DNA from 4 places in the Actinomadura luzonensis genome. Region 2 is predicted to be linked to each of the others. Evidence: riboswitches for the same ligand, from Rfam matches in the RefSeq annotation. Region 2 holds a riboswitch; each other region holds the start of a gene.

Region 1 (4,719 bases), 3.1 Mb from region 2:
CGCCGCCCCCAGATCCACCGCCACGTCCAGGCCGAGGACGCTCATGCCCGCCGCCCAGGGGATATGTCCACCATGTCGGGTTTTCTATCCGGCAGCGTCCCAACGCAACACCAGGAACCGAACGGTTCCCCTTTACCCGGCGGCCCTCCTGAGGTCGGCCAGCGTCTCCTCCGTCCAGCCGATGCTGGTGCGGAGCTGGGCCAGCCCCAGCTTCAGCGCGTACGAGCCGAACGCGCCGGCCTGCTGGCACTGCAGCGTCGCGAGGCGCGCCTCCAGCCCGGCCCTGATGCGCTCGACCACCGCGATCGCGTCGTCGCGATCGAGCAGCGGCAGCAGGAACGCCTGGAGCGCGACCTCGTTGCGCACCACGACCGAGGGCGTGTGCTCCAGCATCCACTCGTGGAGCTGCCGGGCGCCCTCGGGCGTGATCGTGTAGGTCTTGCGACCGCGCGCGCCCTCCGAGCCGGCGTCCACCAGCCCGTCGGCCGCCATCTTCACCAGCTCCGGATAGATCTGCGTGTGCCCGGCCTGCCAGACGTGGTTGAGCGACCGGTCGAACTTCTTCGCCAGGTCGTAGCCGCTCGCGGGGCCCACGGCCGAGAGCAGCCCCAGGAGCGCGATCCGCAGGGACATGCCCGCCAGCATAGCGAAGACTTGACATGTAAGCTTTTACATATCAATGTTCACCTGTGACTGATGACATGAAGACGCGAGGCGGCGACGTGCCCGTGCTCGTGGCCGCGCTCGGCGGCATGTTCCTGGCGATGCTCGACCAGACGATCGTCGGCACGGCGTTGCCGCGCATCGTCGGCGACCTCGGCGGCGGCGAGCTGTACACGTGGGTGGTCACCGCGTACCTGCTCACCTCGACGGTGACCGTGCCGCTCTACGGCCGGCTCTCCGACCAGCACGGCAGGAAGCCGCTGCTGCTGGTCGGCATGGTGGTGTTCGTCCTCGGCTCGGCCCTGTGCGGCGTGGCCCAGGACATGGTGCAGCTCATCGCCTTCCGCGCCCTCCAGGGCCTCGGCGCGGGCGCGCTGCTGCCGCTGTCGCTCGCGCTGGTGATGGAGATGTTCCCGCCCGGCAGCCCGCGCGGCGCCCGCACGCAGGGCGCGCTCGGCGGCGTGATGGCGTTGACGTACCTGGCGGGGCCGTTCCTCGGCGGCCTGTTCACCGACCACGCGAGCTGGCGCTGGGCCTTCTACGTGAACGTGCCGCTCGGCGCGGCGGTGATCGCGACCGTGGTGCTGCGGCTGCCGAACCGGCCGGGCTCCGGCGCGGGCGGGCGTCCCGACTACGCCGGGATCGCGGTGTTCACGGTGGCCGTCACCGCTCTGCTGCTGGGGTTGACGGAGAAGGGTCTCGACGGCCACACCTGGACCGACGCGGCCGTGGCGGGGCCCATCCTGCTCGCGCTGGCCGCGCTCGCCGCGTTCGTGGCGGTGGAGCGGCGGGCGGCCAACCCGATCATGCCGCTGCACCTGTTCGGCGTGCGGACGTACACGCTGGTGAACGCGACCTCGTTCGTCACGGCCTTCTGCATGTACGCGGGAGTCGTCTTCCTGCCGCGTTACTTCCAGGAGGCCCTGGGCGCCAGCGCCACGGAGTCGGGCCTGCGGATCTACCCGATGACACTGGCGATGGTCGCCGGCAGCGCGCTCATGGGCACGCTCATGTCCAGGACCAGGGTCTACAAGCCGTGGCTGCTGGTCTCCCCGTTCCTGCTGACGGCCGGCACGCTGCTCTGCCTCAACCTCGCGCGCGACACCGGCGGCCTGGCGCTCGCGGCCTGGATGGCGCTGATCGGGCTCGGCATGGGGCCGATGCTGTCGGGGCTGACCGTGGCCGTGCAGCAGGCGGTGCCGCCCCAGTACATCGGCACGGCCTCGGCCAACCTCACCTTCTTCCGCCAGATCGGCGGCTCGGTGGCGCTGGCCGTGGGCGGCACCCTCTACACCTCGACCGTCGCGGCGGAGGCCCCGGCGCACGGCCTGCCCGCCGCCCACGCCGCCGCCGCGGCGGCCGTCATCCCGTCGATCGGCGTGGCCGGAGCGCTGATCGCCTTCGTGGCGCTGGCGGCCATGCCCGGCAGGCGGCTGGAGACGCCCGCTGCGCCGCCGAGCAAGATTGAAGCCGGTTTCGCATCGTAAGGAGCATCGTGCGAAGCTGGAGGGGTCCCAACACCATGGAGGTCCTCAATGGCGGAATCACCGGAGCCGGAAGTCAGCGAAACTCCCGAGGACGAGATGAAGCGCAAGTTCCGCGAGGCGCTGGAGCGCAAGCGCGGCCAGGCCGCGGGCAACGGCGCTGGTGGCAGGGGCGGCGACCCGTCGAAGATCCATGGGACGCACGGTCCGGCTGCGAACAAACGATCCTTCAGGCGCAAGAGCGGCGGCTGAGGCCGGCTTGACGAAGGGGGCGCGGTTATTCCGCGCCCCCTCTTTCTTTGCCCAGGAGATAGGTAGATCTTTCGCCCGATTCATGACGATTCGTTTGCGTTCGTCCGGTACGCGTGGTTAAGTGTCAGCCAATCAACCAGCCGAATCCCGAGCCCCTCGGGAACCGGGGACCCACCTTGTTGGGGTGAATCCGGCACTGCGCCGGTAGGGCATCTCCTCGCCCGAACCCGTCAGCTAACCCGGTAGGCGTGATGGAGAGGAACCCCGCATGCCCCACCGCGTCACACCCCCGGACGCCGGCTCCCCACGCGTCGCCATTCCAGAGTGCCCCCTCCCGGACTGTGTAGTGCCGGCCGCCCGCTGAGCGGCCCCGCCTCCAGGTTCTCTCCGCGCTCCGCGCAGCCTCCCCCGTCAGGTGTCCTCCCCGGCTGCGCCCTTCTTCCCTGAGCGTGTCTCCCCGTCCCCTCGCGAAGGACCTCACTGCTCCATGTCTGCCCATTTCGGCCTGCGTTCGTTCGCCGTGCTCACCGCCTGCTCGATCGGCGCGCTCACCGCCGTCTGCACCCCCGCCCACGCTGACACCGACGAGAAGATCCTGCTCGAGGGCTCGACCACGGCCTCCTACTTCTGGGACGACTCCTCCGGTCGGGCCGGCGACACCGGCCTGCCGGCCAGCGGCAAGCCGATGCAGAAGGGGCTGGCCGCCAGCCCGAGCTGGCCCCTGCTGACCGAGGGCTACGTGATGTACGAGGGCAAGAAGATGCCCTTCTTCGTCGGCGACCGCGGCCCCGGCGAGCCCTCCAGCCGCGGCGTCATGCTCGACCTGGACGCCAAGACCTTCGCCGAGCTGACCGGGGGCAGGTTCAACTCCGACACCCTGGGCGTGGACGGCATCGGCGGCGAGGGCCACATCAAGATCGACTATGTCATCACCAAGTGGGGCGACGGCGTCGGCAAGAAGAACTACCCGGTCGCCTTCTCCACCGGCGCCTGGTCCGAGCGCGACGACAACCCGGCCGAGCCGCCGAAGGTGCTCGCCGAGGAGAAGGCGGAGCAGCCGGCCGCCAAGCCGATGGCGGCGGAGCAGCCGCAGGAGAAGGCCGCCGAGGCCGCCGAGCCCGTAGCCGCCGCGGACGACGACGCCGCCGCCGACGCCGCCGACGACGCCGCCGCGGAGGCAGCGCGGGCGGAGGCGGAGGACGGGCGGGCCGCCGCGGGCAAGGCCGTCGCCGCCGCCCCCGGCGGGCGCGCGGGCGTCGAGACCGTCGTCGGCCGCCACACCCAGGCCGCCCCGGCCGCCGTGGAGGCGAAGGAGGCCGGCACCGGCGTGGCCGGCATGCTGCTGTCGTTCGTGCTGGCCCTCGCGGGCGGCGGCGTCGTGCTGGGCGGCGACCGCCTCCGCCGGCTGGTGACCAGGGGCTGACACCGGCCTGTCACCCTTTACGGACGCCGGACCAGAATGACATTCTGGTCGGGTGACCACCCGCGTAACCGCCAACGGCATCGACATCGCCTACGAGAGCTTCGGCGCGCCAGAAGGCCGCCCGCTCCTCCTCATCATGGGCCTCGGCGCCCAGCTCATCCACTGGGACGAGGAGTTCTGCGAGCTCCTGGCCGAGCAGGGGCACCACGTCGTCCGGTTCGACAACCGCGACGCCGGCCTGTCCACGCACTTCGCGGAGGCCGGCCTGCCCGGCATGGGGACGGCTCCGCCGTACCTGCTGGACGACATGGCCGACGACACGGCCGGCCTCATGGACGCCCTCGGCTGGCCGCGGGCTCACGTGGTGGGCGCCTCGATGGGCGGGATGATCGCCCAGGCGCTGGCCGTCCGCCATCCGGAGCGCGTGCTGAGCCTGACCTCCATCATGTCCACCCCGGGCCCGGAGATCGCCCCGCCGACGCAGGAGGCCGCCGCCATCCTCATGGCCCGCCCCGCCGCCGACCGCGACGGCGTGCTGGAGCAGGCGGTGCGGACCTGGTCCGTCATCGGGTCGCCGGGCTACGAGCTGGACCGCGAGCGCGTCACCACGCTCGCCGGGCTGGCCTACGACCGCTGCTTCGACCCGGCGGGCACCGGCCGCCAGCTCGCCGCGATCATGGCGTCGGGCAGCCGGGTGGAGGCCCTCGGCCGGGTGCGCGTGCCCACGCTGGTGCTGCACGGCGAGGCCGACCAGCTCGTCCCGCTCGCGGGCGGCCAGGCCACGGCCGCCGCGATCCCCGGCGCCCGGCTGGTGACCTACCCGGGCATGGGGCACGACCTGCCGCGCGCGCTCTGGCCCGACATCGCCGCCGAGATCACCAAGCTCACGAGCGCCTG
Region 2 (4,719 bases):
ACGTGCGGATGTCGCGTTCGGTCAGAGGTCTCATGAGCGGCGAGGCTAGTTTCCTTAATGCTATTATGCAAATCCTTAAAGGCTTTAAGTTGTGGGGGCGCGGGTGGCACGGGCGGGACTGACCGCGGAACGGCTGACGCTGGCGGCGGCCGAGCTGGCCGACGAGATCGGCTTCCACAACCTGACCGTCTCGGCGCTGGCCCGCCGGTTCGGCGTCCAGCCCGCCGCGCTGTACGCGCACGTCAAGGACGCCCACGACCTGCGGGTGCGGGTGGCGGTGCTGGGTCTGGCCGAGCTGGCCGAGCGGGCCGCCGCCGCGCTGGCCGGCCGGGCGGGCAAGGACGCGCTGGTCGCCTTCGCCGACGCCTACCGCGGCTACGCCAAGGAGCATCCGGGCCGGTACGCCGCCGCCCAGCTGCCGCTGGACGACGCGACCGCCTACGCCAGCGCGGCCCGCCGGCACGCGGAGATGACCCGGGCCATCCTGCGCGGCTACGACCTGCCGGAGCCGGCCCAGACCGACGCCGTGCGCATGCTGCACAGCACCTTCCACGGCTTCGTCAGCCTGGAGACGCAGGGCGGCTTCAGCCGCACGGCGCGCGCGGCGGACCTGTCCTGGGCCCGCACGCTCGACGCGCTGGACGCCGTCCTGCGCGACTGGCCCCCGGAATGACCCGTACGGGCCTGATCTGACCTGATCTGGCCTGATCTGGCCCGGCGGGCTCAGGCGGCGTAGTTCGGGTAGCCGTACCCGACGACCTGCGAGGCCGGCCGGACGCGCTCCTCGACCTTGCCGTTGCCGGTGTTGCCCTCGATCGTGGAGATCGTGCCGTCGCCGTTGTCCTTGACGACGAACCCGACGTGGTTGATGGCGCTCAGGCTCTTGCTGCCGCTCCAGGAGAAGAACACCACGGCGCCGGGCTTCGGCTCGGTGCCCCAGCGCTGGTTGGCGGCGAACCACTTGGCGTGGGCGACGGTGTAGGCGTCCCAGCCGACCTGGGTGCGGGCGCCGCTCTCCTCGCCGACCCAGGAGACGAACATCGAGCACCAGGGGGCGTTGAGGTAGGCGGCGCGGCTGCCGCCGTCGCGCAGCACGGTCTCGCCGGCGCGGGCGGAGCCGGCGTACCACTGCTGGAACTTGGTGCCGCCGCCGCTGGCGTTCTCGGACGTGCCGACCTGGGCCCTGGCCAGGTCCAGGACCTGCTGGGCGGTGACGTTGACGCGGGCGTCGCGGTTGCTGACGGCGGGCGCGGCCGCGTTCTGCCTGGCGCTGTCGGCCTGCGCGTCGACGGCGGCGGTGGCGCCGAAGGCGGAGGCGGCGAGCGTCGCGCCCAGCGCGAGCTTGGCGGCGTCGAGCTTGCGGGCACGGATGAGACGGCTGATGGCCATGAGGGAGTTGCTCCTTTGTGCTTCCATGCCGCTTACCGGGTTAGCTGACGGGTTCGGGCATTGGAAGCTGCCCTACGGCGCGGCTGAGCGCCGATTCACCCCGATGAGATTGGGTCCCCGGTTCCGCGCGACGGCGGATTCAGCGGCCGCGGGCATTCGTCGCCCGGCGGTGGGAGGGTGTCGAACATGGCGTCGTCTCCGCGACGCTCACGGAACTGTACAACACGCCTCTGACCTGCGTCATTCCCGCGTCATGAAATCCCCATGAGGCCGGGCGGAGGTCACGTGCGGACATGCCGCGGTCACGGGCGGGTCCTGCCCGCCTTCCCGCGTCATGAGACCCACGCGAGGGCGGGCGGAGGTCACGTGCGGGCATGCCGCGGTCAGGGGCGGGCTTTGCCCGCCAGGATGTGGAAGGAGGAGGCGGTGCGGGCGGCGAGGCCGAGGTGGGCGGCGCGGGCGTGCGGGTTCATGCGGTGGGGCGGGCCGTGGTCGTGGTGGGCGGGGTGCCAGGCGATGGCGACGGCGGTGTTGTTGATCCAGGAGCTCATCGCCTTGTCGTACGGGGGAGTGAAGTCGTAGCAGCCGGTGGCGCGGCCGCCAGGGTCGTGGGCGAGGATCATCCAGCCGGGGGAGCGGCGGTTGAAGTCGTCGTACTGGTAGAAGCAGGCCCACGACGAGGGGCAGGCGGCGGGGCCGGAGACGCGGCGGGCGACGTACCAGGGGGCGGCTCCGGGCAGCGGGTCGGCGGCGACGGTGAGCCCGTCGGCGGCGGCGACCACGGGCGGCACGAGCGCCGGGCGCGGCAGGTCGTGCAGCACGATCACGGCGGCGGTGGCCGTGGCGGCGGCGAGCGCGGCGGCGGCCTGGCCCAGCCGCCGCCAGGGCCGGGCGGCCCGCCGGGGAGCGGGGGCGTGCTCACCGGCGGCCCGCTGCCGCATGCGTTCCCAGGCGCGCCAGCCGAGCGGCCAGTACGGCACGACGGGCCCGTACCGCCAGACCCGGTCCTCCAGCGCCCGCACCAGGAACCGGAACGCGACCGGGTCGGCGGGCACCTCCGTGCCCGACAGCCAGGCCGACAACGTGGCGAGCGTCAGCCTGACGGGGGGCCGCTGCCGCCGGGCGAGGTCGGCCAGCAGCCGGCAGGACGGCCGCCCGGCCGCCTGGTGCAGCCGCCGCAGCTCGCGCGACAGATGGCTGCCCGCTTCCCCCACGACGCCTCCCCTGCGTAATCATCCGGTGACGTGAGGTGACGATATACCCGCGCTGACCTGAGCGGACGCCGTTCCGCCGCACCCCGCGACACTCCCGCCCGCCCGGCTCTTGCCCTTCGCTGCACAACAGTGCAGTCTGTTGTTTAGGTGAGCAGCACACTGCACGAACGAACAAGGGAGCATGGATGGCCGCCGCCGCACCGGACCCCGAAGACCTCACCGCCCGGGCCCGCATCAGGGACGCGGCGGTCAGGCTGTTCGGCGAGCTCGGCTTCGAGCGCACCACGTTCCGGGCGGTCGCCGCGATCGCGGGCGTGGCGCCGTCGCTGGTCCGCCACCACTTCGGGTCCAAGCAGGGGCTGCGCCAGGCGTGCGACGAGCAGCTGATCAGGATGCTGCGGCGGCTCGACGCCCGGGTCGAGGCCGACGGCATGCGGGCGGCCCCCGACGTGCGGCCCTCGGCGCTGGGCCCCTACCAGCGCTACCTCGGCCGGGCGCTGAGCGAGGGCGCGGCCGGGGCGCTGTTCGACGAGTTCGTCCGCATCCACGAGCGGTGGCTGGCGCAGGCCGACGCCGCCCGGCCCGACGAGCCGCAGGCCGACCTGCGCGCCCGCGCCGCGGTGCGGACCGCGATGACGCTGTCGATCGCGGTCCTGCACGAGCACGTCGCCCGCAGCATGGACGCCGACCTCACCACCCCCGAGGGCGAGGCCCGGCTGCTGCGGGCGCTGCTGGAGGTCCACTCCCATCCGCTGGTCACCCCGCGCGAGGCCGCCGCGGCCCGCGAGGCCCTCCACCGAGGAGAGACGCCATGAACAAGATCGACACCGCTTTACACGGCATCAGGAACAGCGCCTTCATCACCCTCTACGGCCGCTGGCGCGACAGCCTCGACCCGCACCCCATCCTGGGCGACCCCTGGGCGGCCCGCCTCGTCGACCGGCTGGACTTCGACTTCTCCCAGTTCACCCAGCTCAACTACGCCCGCTTCACCCTGGCCGCCCGCACCCGCCTGCTCGACGACTGGACCCGCGCCTTCGTCGCCCGCCACCCCGACGCCGTGGTGCTGGACGTCGGCAGCGGCTTCGACAGCCGCGTCTTCCGCGTCGACCCGCCGGCCGGCTGCCTGTGGTACGACGTCGACTTCCCCGACGTGGTCGCGCTCCGCGACCGGCTCTACCCGGAGCGGCCCGGCCGCACCAGCATCGGCGCGGCGCTGGCCGACCCGGACTGGCTGGAGCGCGTCCCCGCCGGCCGGCCGGTGCTCGTCGTGGCCGACAGCGTCCTGATGTTCCTGCCGGAGCAGGAGGTGCGCACGTTCCTGCGCCGGGTCGTGGACCGCTTCCCCGGCGGGGAGGTGCTGTTCACCGCGTACTCGTCGCTGGCCAAGAAGTGGGAGAGCAGGAAGGGCAGCGGCCCGTTCTTCCCGCAGAACGACATCACCGTCCGCTGGACCTACGACGGCCCCGCCGACCTGGCCCGCATCGACGAGCGCCTGCACCTGGTGGAGCGGCGCAGCCAGACCGAGCTGCGGCTGCACCGCGGCGCGCCGCTGTACGACAAGCTGTTGTGCGCCTTCGTCAACCTGTACCCCAAGGCGCACTACGCGGGGGTGACGATGCGTTACCGGTTCGGGGAGGCCGCGCTCAGCCCCAGGTGAGCGGGTCGAGGTGCAGGTAGAAACGCAGCCGGCCGGGGTCGAGGGTGATGCCGTAGCGGGCGGCGAACGCCTCGTCGGCGCGGCGCGCCTGCTCCTGGCCGGTCCAGGTCTCCCTGGCGTTGGTCAGCAGCAGCGCGAGGTCGGCGTACGGGTCGGCGCGGCCGAGCCGGCCGAGGTCGACGAAGCCCGACACGCGCAGCGTGCGCGGGTCGACGATGATGTTGGGCAGGCACAGGTCGCCGTGGCAGACGACGGCCTGCTCGGCCTCCTGCCGCCGGCGGCGGCCGAACTCGGGCCGCAGCCGGGCCAGGAGCCGCGCGGGCGGCACGTCGCGCTGCTCCTCGGGCAGGAAGTCGGGGTTGACCGCGCCGCGCGCGACGACGTCGGCGGCCTCCGCGGCCATGACGTCGAGGCCGCGCTCGAACGGGCAGGCCCGCGCGGGCAGGTCGTGCAGGG
Region 3 (4,719 bases), 2.9 Mb from region 2:
GCGTAGGGGCGGAACATCACGATCGAGCCGTTGATCTGCCGGTACGCCTTCAGCCCCTCGAACAGCTCCTGGGCGTAGTGGAAGACCGCGGTGGCCGGGTCGAGCGAGAGCGGCCCGTACGGCACGAGCCGGGCGTCGTGCCAGCCGCGGCCCTCGGTGTAGTCGACGGTGATCATGTGATCGGTGAAGGATTGCCCGAACCCGGGGTTCGCCAGTACCTGCTCCCGCTCGGCCGCGGTGCGAGCGTGGTCGGATAGCTGCACGTCGAAGCTGAGCTTCTGAGCGATGGTCATGACGACGGTCCTTTTCTCTGCGATTTCGCGAAAATCTACCGGAGCCCCGGAGCCTGCGGACGCCGCGGGCTCCGCGGTCCCGTGATGGTGCGGCAGCACTGCCCGGAGGCAGCTCGTACTTCCTATTGTCTCGCCATATGGGATGACAAGCGGCCAATGGGGTGGTTCGACCGTTTGGACAGCAAAAAGCGCCTGGCAGTCCAGTCCGGACCGCCAGGCGCGTACGGGAGCTAGGCGGCCCTAGCCGGATACTCGCGCGGTGATGTCGTCACCGATCTGGGACGTGCTGCGCCCCGCGCCGCCCGCCGCCCGCTCGGCGAGGTCGGCGGCGACCGCCTGCTCGACCTTGGCCGCCTCGGCGGCGAGGCCCAGGTGGTCGAGGAGCATGGCGACCGACAGGATGGTGGCGGTCGGGTCGGCCTTGCCCTGGCCCGCGATGTCGGGGGCGCTGCCGTGCACCGGCTCGAACATGCTGGGCGCGCTGCGCTCGGGGTTGACGTTGCCGCTGGCGGCCAGCCCGATGCCGCCCGCGATGGCCGCGCCGAGGTCGGTGATGATGTCGCCGAACAGGTTGTCGGTGACGACGACGTCGAAGCGCTCCGGCTGCGAGACGAAGAACATCGACGCCGCGTCGATGTGGCAGTAGTCGGTGGTGACCTCGGGGTACTCGGCGGCCACCCGGTCGACGGTGCGCTGCCACAGGTCGCCGGCGAAGGTGAGCACGTTGGTCTTGTGGACCAGCGTCAGCTTCTTGCGCGGGCGGCCCTGGGCCTTGTCGAAGGCGTAGCGGACGACGCGCTCGACGCCGTAGGCGGTGTTGAGCGACTCCTGGGTGGCGATCTCGTGCGGCGTGCCGCGCCGCATCGCGCCGCCGGTGCCGGCGTAGAGGCCCTCGGTGCCCTCGCGGACCACGATCATGTCGATGTCGTCGGGCCCGGCTCCGGCGAGCGGGGTCGAGACCCCGGGGAAGAGCTTGACCGGGCGCAGGTTGACGTAGTGGTCGAAGGCGAAGCGCAGGCGCAGCAGCAGGTCGCGCTCCAGGACGCCGGGCGGCACGCTGGGGTCGCCCACCGCGCCGAGCAGGATCGCGTCGTAGCCGCGCAGCTCCTCCATCACCGAGTCGGGCAGCGTCTCGCCGGTGCGGTGGTAGCGGGCCGCGCCCAGGTCGTAGTGCGTGGACTCGATCTTCGTGCCCACGGCCTCCAGGACCTTGAGCCCTTCGGTGACGACCTCGGCGCCGATGCCGTCGCCGGGGATGACGGCCAGGCGGATGTTACGCGACTCCATGCCGGTACCTTACCGGGTCGTCTCGCCTGCCGAACACCGCATCTCATTCATCGGACTATTTCCGTAAAGTCCGGTTTACGGGGTTTGCGGTCTTTTGACCGTTTCGTTAGAGTCCCTGACCTGCCTAATCCACGCGGCGGTTCGCGTGGAGCCGGGGACCCACTCTCCCCCCAGGGGCGAATCGGCACCGCGCCGTAGGGCTGCTTCCAGGCCCGAGCCCGTCAGCTAACCCGGTCGGCCGTATGGAAGGACAGTCCCCTGTTCCGCATCGCCATGTTCGTGGCGGCGGGCGCAGCCGGCCTCACCGTGCTCGCCTCCCCCGCCCAGGCATCCACCACCACCCCCGAGGACGCGCTCGACCAGGCCGCCCTCACCACCACTCTCACCGGCCCCGAGCTGAAGAGCATCCAGGACCGGCGCTACCGGCCCGCCTGGAAGGTCGCCCTCGACTTCGCCCTGGACAAACAGGGCGTCCCGTACCTGTGGGGCGGGACCGGCAGAGGCGGGTACGACTGCTCGGGGCTCATGCTCCGGGCCTACGAGAAGGCGGGGATCGACCTCCCCCGCACGGCCGCCGAGCAGTACGCGGCGTTCGGCCGGAAGATCGCCTGGAACGACCTCAGACCCGGCGACCTGGTCTTCTTCAGCGGCCTCGGCCACGTCGGGATGATCTCCCGGCCCGGTTACATGGTGCACGCGCCGCACAGCGGCGACGTCGTCAAGGAGGAGAAGCTGTCGAGCTGGCGCAGGGACGCCTTCGTCGGCGCCGTGCGTCCCGACGCCAAGGGCGTGCGGGAGTGGGCCGAGCGGCGCGCGGCGCCCGCCCCGGCCATGCCGGTGGCCTCGGTCCTCTGAACCGGATCTCCGCCGAACCGTCCGGGCGGCCTCGTACCCCTGGGGGGCCGCCCGGACCTCGGCTACCGGCCGGAGCTCTGCGGCGCGCCGCCGTTGTCGCGGCGGTCCAGCGCGGTCTGCAGGGCCTCGGCGGCCTCGTCCTCGTGCTCCTCGGCGCGGTTCCAGGCATACATCTCGTACATGGTTCTCATCTCGTTTCGCGGGCGCGTTCCTACGGGTGAGGTCGGACCCCGGTCGCGAATCCGAACGGGGGCCTGTCGTCGCGGGCCCGGGTCACGGGCCGGGACGATGGGACTTACCGGCCGACGCATGCCGCTCACCGCGGCGAGTCGTCGACCTGCCCTAACAGGCCTCGCCGCGGCAGGTAATGAGTACGAGCACCTGGCGCATGTGCCTTCCACGGTAACCGAGGAATCTCGTTGGATGTCCTAGTATCTTGCATGCTGAGACAACAAAAGGCCGCCGCCCGAGCCGGGCGGCGGCCTTGTCGCAGGCGGGAGGGGGTCAGTCCTCCAGGTCCACCGAGCGGCCGCTGTCGGCGCCGATCTCGGTGGCGATCTGCTCGATCACGTCGGCCGGGATCGCCGAGTCGACGGTCAGCGCGATGAGCGCGCTGCCGCCCTTGGTGTCGCGGGCCACCTGCATGGAGGCGATGTTGACGCCGTGCTCGCCGAGCAGGCGGCCGACCACGCCGACGATGCCGGGCCGGTCGGCGTAGGTGAAGAAGGCGAGGTGGGCCGTCGGCTCGATCTCCATCTCGTAGCCGTTGACCTCGACGATCTTGGTGATCTGGCGCGGGCCCGACAGCGTGCCCGACACCGAGACCTGGCGGCCGTCGGCCAGCACGCCGCGCACGGTGACGACGTTGCGCCAGTCGGGGCTCTCGGAGCTGGTGACCAGCTCGACGGCGACGCCGCGGTCCTTGGCCAGCAGCGGCGCGTTGACGTAGGTGACCTGCTCCTCGATCACGTCGGCGAAGACGCCCTTGAGCGCGGCCAGCTCGATGACCCGCACGTCCTGGGAGGCGATCTCGCCGCGCACCTCGACGTCGAGCTTGGTGGCGACCTCGCCGGCGAGGGCGGTGAACACCCGGCCCAGCTTCTCCGCCAGCGGCAGGCCCGGCTTGACGTCCTCGGCCACCGCGCCGCCCTGGACGTTGACCGCGTCGGGCACGAACTCGCCCGCGAGCGCCAGCTTCACGCTGCGCGCGACCTGGGTGCCGGCCTTCTCCTGGGCCTCGTGCGTGGAGGCGCCGAGGTGGGGGGTGACGACGACCTGGTCCAGCTCGAACAGCGGGCTGTCGGTGCAGGGCTCCTTGGCGAACACGTCGAGGCCCGCCCCGGCGACCCGGCCCTCCTTGAGGGCCGAGTAGAGCGCGGCCTCGTCCACGATGCCGCCGCGGGCCACGTTGACGATGCGCACGCTCGGCTTGACCTTGTGCAGCGCCTCGTCGCCGATGAGGCCGAGGGTCTCCTTGGTCTTCGGCAGGTGCACGGTGATGAAGTCGGCCTGCTTGAAGACCTCGTCGAGGCTCACCAGCTTGACGCCGAGCTGCGCGGCGCGGGCCGGCGGCAGGTAGGGGTCGTAGGCGATGATCTCGACGCCGAACGGCGCGAGCCGCTGCGCCACGAGCTGGCCGATCTTGCCGAAGCCGAGGATGCCGACGACCTTCTCGTCCAGCTCGACGCCGGTGTACTTGGACCGCTTCCACTCCCCGTTCTTCAGCGCGGCGTGGGCCTGGGCGGTGTTGCGCGCGCTGGCCAGGATGAGGGCGATGGTCTGCTCGGCGGCGCTGGTGATGTTGGAGGTCGGCGCGTTGACGACCATGACCCCGGCCTTCGTGGCGGCCTCGACGTCGACGTTGTCCAGGCCGACGCCCGCGCGGGCGACCACCCGGAGCCTCGGCGCCGCGGCGATGGCCTCGGCGTCGACCTGGGTGGCGGAGCGCACGATGAGCGCGTCCACGTCGGCGAGGGCGGGCAGCAGCTGGGCACGGTCGGCGCCGTCGGTGTGGCGGACCTCGAAATCCGCGCCGAGCACGGCGAGGCCGGCCTCGGACAGCTCTTCTGCGACCAGTACGACGGGCTTGTTCACGGGTGGATCCTTAGGGGCTTCCGGCGGGTCTTCGAGGGGGACACGTCCACGGATCCCCCGGCGGTCCCACCGAGTCTAACCGGCGCTTGTGAACGCTTTCACGAGACACCCACCATATGAGACAGGTGGGCCGTACCCAGGGGTGGGAAAAGTCATCCATCCTGGGCCCATCTTCGTCTTGATCGGGAGA
Region 4 (4,719 bases), on a different contig from region 2:
GGCCGAGCGGGGCCGCCGCCCCGAACACGACGGTCCGCGCCCCGTGCTCGGCCACCAGCCGGGCGGCGCGGCGGGCCACGGCGGGGGTCGGCAGCATGAGCCGGGTGGGGTGCCGCACCACGGGGTACGGCTGACGCCGGTCGAACTCCTCGCAGCCCGGCCAGGCGGGCGCGTACACCGCCACGCCGGGCGTGCGGAGCGCCAGCCCGTGCACGAACGACTGGATGCCGCCCGGCCGCGGCGGGAAGTCGTTCGTGACGATGACCACCTTCGGCAGCGCGCCTGTCTCGGCCCCCGTCACGGCACGGGGACGCCGTTCAGTCTCGCCCACGCGCGGGCCGTGGCGATCCGCTCGGGACCGGAGGGATGGGAGGCATAGAGCACATATTCCACCGCATCAGGCGACAAGTCGGAAATATTGGCCACGGCGAAGCGTCTCTGCATGGCCACGAACGTCGCCGGGTCCCTCGTCAGCTCCAGCGCGTGCAGATCGGCCCGGGCCTCGACCTGCCGGCTGACGACGTTCTCGACGGGGCCGAGGAGCAGGGCGCCGAGGCTCATCAGGCCGATGACCGCCCCGACCGCGCGGGGGTCGGCGATCGAGCCGACGCCGGCCCTCCGGCGCACCGCCTCGAAGACCAGGAACAGCAGGACGGCGCCCAGCGCCGAGCCGAGGGCCGCGACGATCGTGCCGTGCAGGACGTCGTCCCGCTCGGCGTGCCCCAGCTCGTGCGCCACCACCAGCGCGACCTCCTGCCGCGGGGCGCGCAGCAGCGTGTCGTGGACGACGATGCGGCGCGTCGCGCCGAAGCCGGAGACGTAGGCGTTCAGCGCCGTCGTGCGCCGCGAGGCGTCGGCCACCAGCACGTCCCGCACCGGGACGCCGTCCCGCGCGGCCATGGCCAGCAGGTCCGCGCGCAGCGGGCCCTCGCGCATGGGGGTGAAGTCGTTGAACATCGGCTCGAACACCACGGGATAGACGAACGAGGCCGCCACCGTCAGGACGAACGCGCCCGCCGCCGCCGGGATCCACCACCGCCGCACGCGGCGCGCCAGCGCCACCAGGACGACCAGCGCCAGGCAGAGCAGGAACGTCTCCACGGCCGCGTTCTTCAGCCGGTCACCGGTCCAGGACGCCCAGTCCTGGGTGGACAGGCCGTACGCGCGCAGGATCGTCTCGAACCACATCCCGAGGGGCCAGCGGACCAGCGTGGTGAACGCGGAGACGACCACGACGCCGCAGACCACCCGCAGCCACCACGGGCCGCGCAGCCGCTCGACGGCCCGCGCGCCGAGCGGGGTGGCGATCAGGACGGCGGCGACGAGCAGCGTCAGGGCCAGCGACAGATGGCCCGGCAGGCTCGTGGCGGCGTCGAACGCCCGGGAGCGGGCGATCTCGGCGGCGCTGAAGTCGCGCGACGGGTCGGGCGGGGCGGCGGCCAGAGTGGTCCAGGGAGTGGTCCAGGGAGTGGTGAGGCCGGCCACGGCGAGCAGGACGGCGGCGAGGGCGGCCAGGGCGAGCGCGGCCTGGCGGCGCAGGCGGCCGTCGTCGTCGCAGAGGCGATCGGCGACGGGCTTGCCCTCGTAGGCGGGAGCGCCGCTCACGGCCCGGTCCCCGCCGCTCACGGCCTCGTCCCCGCGGGCCCGGCCCCTGCGGCTCACGGCCTCGTCCCTGCGGGCCCGGCCCCTGCCGCTCACGGCCCCGCGCCCGCCACTCACGGCGTCGTGCGCGCCGGCCCGGTTCCCGCCGGCCCGGTTCCCGCCGGTCCGGGTCGTGTTCGCGGGTGCCGCCGGGTCGCCGGTCTCCCGTCGTTCGCTCATCCGCCTCCCCTTCCTACCCGAGCTGTTCCCGCACGTACCCGCGCCACCGCGCCGTCAGCGTGGCCACGGAGAGCCCCAGCGGGGCGAGCGCCCGCTCGACGCCCGTCGCCTGGGCTGCACGGTAGAGCCGTACCAGGGTCCCCTCACTGAACCGGTCCGCGAGGAAGCGACACGCCAGCCACGCCTCCTGGTACGCCCGCGCGAGCCGCGCCGGGTCGCGCCCGTCCGCCGCGAAAGCCGCGGGTCCGGGCAATTCGCCGGGCAGGCGTCCGGCCCGGACCTCGCCGGCCAGTTCGGCGGCGGCGACCGGCACGGGCAGCCCGGCGTCGCGGTAGCCGACGTAGTCGGCGAACCCCTCGTACAGCCAGGGGGGCAGGCGGTCGGTGCCGGCGGCCACGTGGGTGAGCTCGTGGGTGAGCACGACGTCCCTGCCGGTGGGGTTGAGGCGGGCGAAGGCGTCCGGGACGACGATGACGCGGTCGCCGTCGGCGAGGGCGGCCAGGCCGGCCACGGGCCCGGCGCCGACCAGCCGGGCCGCCTCGGCGGCGCTCGCCGGGACGACGACCAGGGGCCGTACCGGCTCGCCGAGGACGTCCGCGACCCGGAGGGCGGCGGTGTCGGCCCGCCGCGCCAGCTCGGCGAGCGTCGCGGCCGGCGTGCCGTGCCCGACGACCACGGAGCGGGCCCCGCGTGCCGTGACGGTCTCCCCCGGCCACAACGCGCGGGGGACGGCCGCGCTCGCGGCGGGGACGAGGGCGAGGAGCAGGAGGGCGCCCGTCGCGGCTCGTCGGCTCACCTGCTCGGACACGTTGCCCGATGCTAGCGGGGGCGGGGCGGCCGGGGGCGGGAAGGGGACAGCCCCGCCCGATCCCCTCGCGGGGATCGTGGCGGGGCCGTGTCACATGCCGGGACGGACCGCGCCCACGAACGACGACCTGCGCCATCCGCTCAGCTTGTCGATGCGTACCCGTTCGCCTGTCCGCGGCGAATGGATCATTCTGCCCTTGCCGACGTACATGCCCACGTGGCCGAGCCCGTTGAAGAACATCAGGTCGCCTGGCTTGAGGTGCTTCCACGAGACCTTCGTCCTGATGCGGGCGAACTGGCTGCTCGCCACGCGAGGGAGCCTGACCCCGGCCTTCCTCCAGGCGTACTGGACGAGTCCGGAGCAGTCGAACGAGCCGGGGCCGGTGCCGCCGTAGCGGTACGGGTCACCGATCTGGTTCTTGGCCACGGCGACGGCCCGGTGGGCCCTCGCCTGTTGCCGGGCGGCCTTGGCGGCCCTGGCCGACCTGGTCGTTCTCGCCGACCGGGTGGTCTTCGCCGACGTGGTCGTGCGGGCCGTGGAGGCCGTGGAGGTGTCGCTTGCCGCCGCCGCCTGGGCCGCGGGGGCATGGAGGATCACACCTCCGGCCGTCACGGTCATGGTGAGCGCCGCGCCGCTGAGGGCAAGGCGGGACAGACGGGGGTTGAGAGGGGAGGTAGACAGGATTTCTCCTTGAGTCTTCCACGAACGCCTACCGGGTTAGCTGACGGATTCGGGCCTGGAAGTAGCCCTACGGCGCCGCGGTGGCGCCGATTCACCCCTGATCCCTGGCGAACGGGATCGATGGGTCCCCGGCTCCGTGCCTCCTGGCTGCACGGATTCGGCAGGTCGCCGCCCTGGAAGCGCGTCTTCGCGCGCATGGGGATGCGGGGGCGACCGGCGGATTGTCTATCTGTCACACATCGGGGGGAACCGATGGAGGTTGCCGCGACATGGCGTGCCGCTGCGACGCCAGAAGTTACGCCGAAGGTCAAGGAACGGCAAAACGCCAGTCAGCTTGTCAAGATCAGACAGGGGGTCGAGTCAGAATCGAAACCCCTGCTGGAACACCAGGTTCCGTTACCTAAATGTGACCCTTCTCACAATTCCCGGCACACGCCGCTGTAAGGTACCAATTGTCACTTTTGTCACACCTGTCACAGGGCTGACACGTGGGCACGCTCCCACGAGACCCCCGGGAGACACGGGTCTGATGGGACCGAAACCAGTCAGGCGACAGCCCGGAACGCGGGCGATCCGGGCTCAGGGCCGGATGGCGCCGACCAGGGACCGGCCGTACGACGAGAGCTTGACGATCTTGACGACGTCGCCCGTCTGCGGGGCGTGCACGATCTGCCCGTTGCCCGCGTACATGCTGACGTGGCCCAGCCCCTCGCTGAAGATGAGGTCGCCGGGCTGCAGCGCGTCCAGGCTCACCCGCCGGCTCGCCCCCCAGGCCCACTGCTGCCAGGTCGTGCGCGGCAGCGACACGCCCGCGGCCCGCCAGCTCGCCTGCGTGAGCCCCGAGCAGTCCCAGCCGCCCGGGCCCGTCCCGCCGAACACGTACGGCTTGCCGACCTGGGCGAAGGCGAAGCGCAGCGCGGCGGCGGCGCTGCCCGAGGCGGAGCCGGTGTACTTGACGCCGGTGCTGTTCGGGTTGCCGGCCTTGTAGGCGTTCAGCTTGTTCAGCAGCTTCTTCTGCTCGGCGATCAGCTTGAGGATCTCCGAGCGTTCCTTCTCGACCCCGTCGCGCTCCTCGTCGGCCGACTCCAGCGCCTTCTCGGCCTTGTCACGCTCGGTCTTCAGCCCGCGGTTCTCCCGGTCGAAGGCGCTCAGCTTCTCGGCCCGCTCCTTGGAGACCTGGCCGGCCAGCGCGAGCCGGGCGAGGAAGTCGTCGGGGTCGTCGGAGCCGAGGAAGCCCGGCAGGGACGTGACGTCGCCGCCGAGCTGGTAGCTGTCGACCGCCATGGTGATGACCTGGGCGCGCAGGTCGGCGACGGTGGCCAGCTTGCGCTTGTAGCTCTCGTTGAGCTTGGTGTAGGCGCTCTTGGCGGCCTTGTAGCGCTCGGTGGCGGTGTTGTAGCGGTCGACGA

Evidence for each region. A riboswitch is a leader RNA that binds a small molecule or an ion and turns the genes downstream of it on or off. The one in region 2 is predicted to bind cyclic di-AMP.
Region 1: linked by a shared signal. The riboswitch ahead of MF672_RS01895 (hypothetical protein) and the one ahead of MF672_RS16975 (CHAP domain-containing protein) in region 2 are both predicted to bind cyclic di-AMP.
Region 3: linked by a shared signal. The riboswitch ahead of MF672_RS02925 (C40 family peptidase) and the one ahead of MF672_RS16975 (CHAP domain-containing protein) in region 2 are both predicted to bind cyclic di-AMP.
Region 4: linked by a shared signal. The riboswitch ahead of MF672_RS43925 (C40 family peptidase) and the one ahead of MF672_RS16975 (CHAP domain-containing protein) in region 2 are both predicted to bind cyclic di-AMP.

What each region holds. Positions count from the first base shown of each region.
Region 1 covers NZ_JAKRKC020000001.1:391,181-395,899, reverse strand. The annotation lists gene MF672_RS01915 (rod shape-determining protein) at 1-45, opposite strand, end outside; gene MF672_RS01910 (PadR family transcriptional regulator) at 133-633, opposite strand; gene MF672_RS01905 (MDR family MFS transporter) at 690-2,150, shown strand; gene MF672_RS01900 (DUF5302 domain-containing protein) at 2,199-2,399, shown strand; cyclic di-AMP (ydaO/yuaA leader) riboswitch at 2,528-2,663, shown strand; gene MF672_RS01895 (hypothetical protein) at 2,887-3,822, shown strand; gene MF672_RS01890 (alpha/beta hydrolase) at 3,875-4,719, shown strand, end outside.
Region 2 covers NZ_JAKRKC020000001.1:3,467,068-3,471,786, forward strand. The annotation lists gene MF672_RS16965 (FBP domain-containing protein) at 1-34, opposite strand, end outside; gene MF672_RS16970 (TetR/AcrR family transcriptional regulator) at 104-673, shown strand; gene MF672_RS16975 (CHAP domain-containing protein) at 724-1,389, opposite strand; cyclic di-AMP (ydaO/yuaA leader) riboswitch at 1,405-1,544, opposite strand; gene MF672_RS16980 (hypothetical protein) at 1,773-2,603, opposite strand; gene MF672_RS51390 (TetR/AcrR family transcriptional regulator) at 2,789-3,418, shown strand; gene MF672_RS16990 (class I SAM-dependent methyltransferase) at 3,415-4,263, shown strand; gene MF672_RS16995 (APH(3'') family aminoglycoside O-phosphotransferase) at 4,250-4,719, opposite strand, start outside.
Region 3 covers NZ_JAKRKC020000001.1:608,737-613,455, forward strand. The annotation lists gene MF672_RS02915 (branched-chain amino acid aminotransferase) at 1-293, opposite strand, end outside; gene MF672_RS02920 (3-isopropylmalate dehydrogenase) at 534-1,580, opposite strand; cyclic di-AMP (ydaO/yuaA leader) riboswitch at 1,692-1,835, shown strand; gene MF672_RS02925 (C40 family peptidase) at 1,860-2,435, shown strand; gene serA (phosphoglycerate dehydrogenase) at 2,940-4,529, opposite strand.
Region 4 covers NZ_JAKRKC020000002.1:2,922,270-2,926,988, reverse strand. The annotation lists gene MF672_RS43940 (glycosyltransferase family 4 protein) at 1-277, opposite strand, end outside; gene MF672_RS43935 (M48 family metallopeptidase) at 298-1,821, opposite strand; gene MF672_RS43930 (basic secretory family protein) at 1,835-2,629, opposite strand; gene MF672_RS43925 (C40 family peptidase) at 2,720-3,247, opposite strand; cyclic di-AMP (ydaO/yuaA leader) riboswitch at 3,321-3,483, opposite strand; gene MF672_RS43920 (C40 family peptidase) at 3,890-4,719, opposite strand, start outside.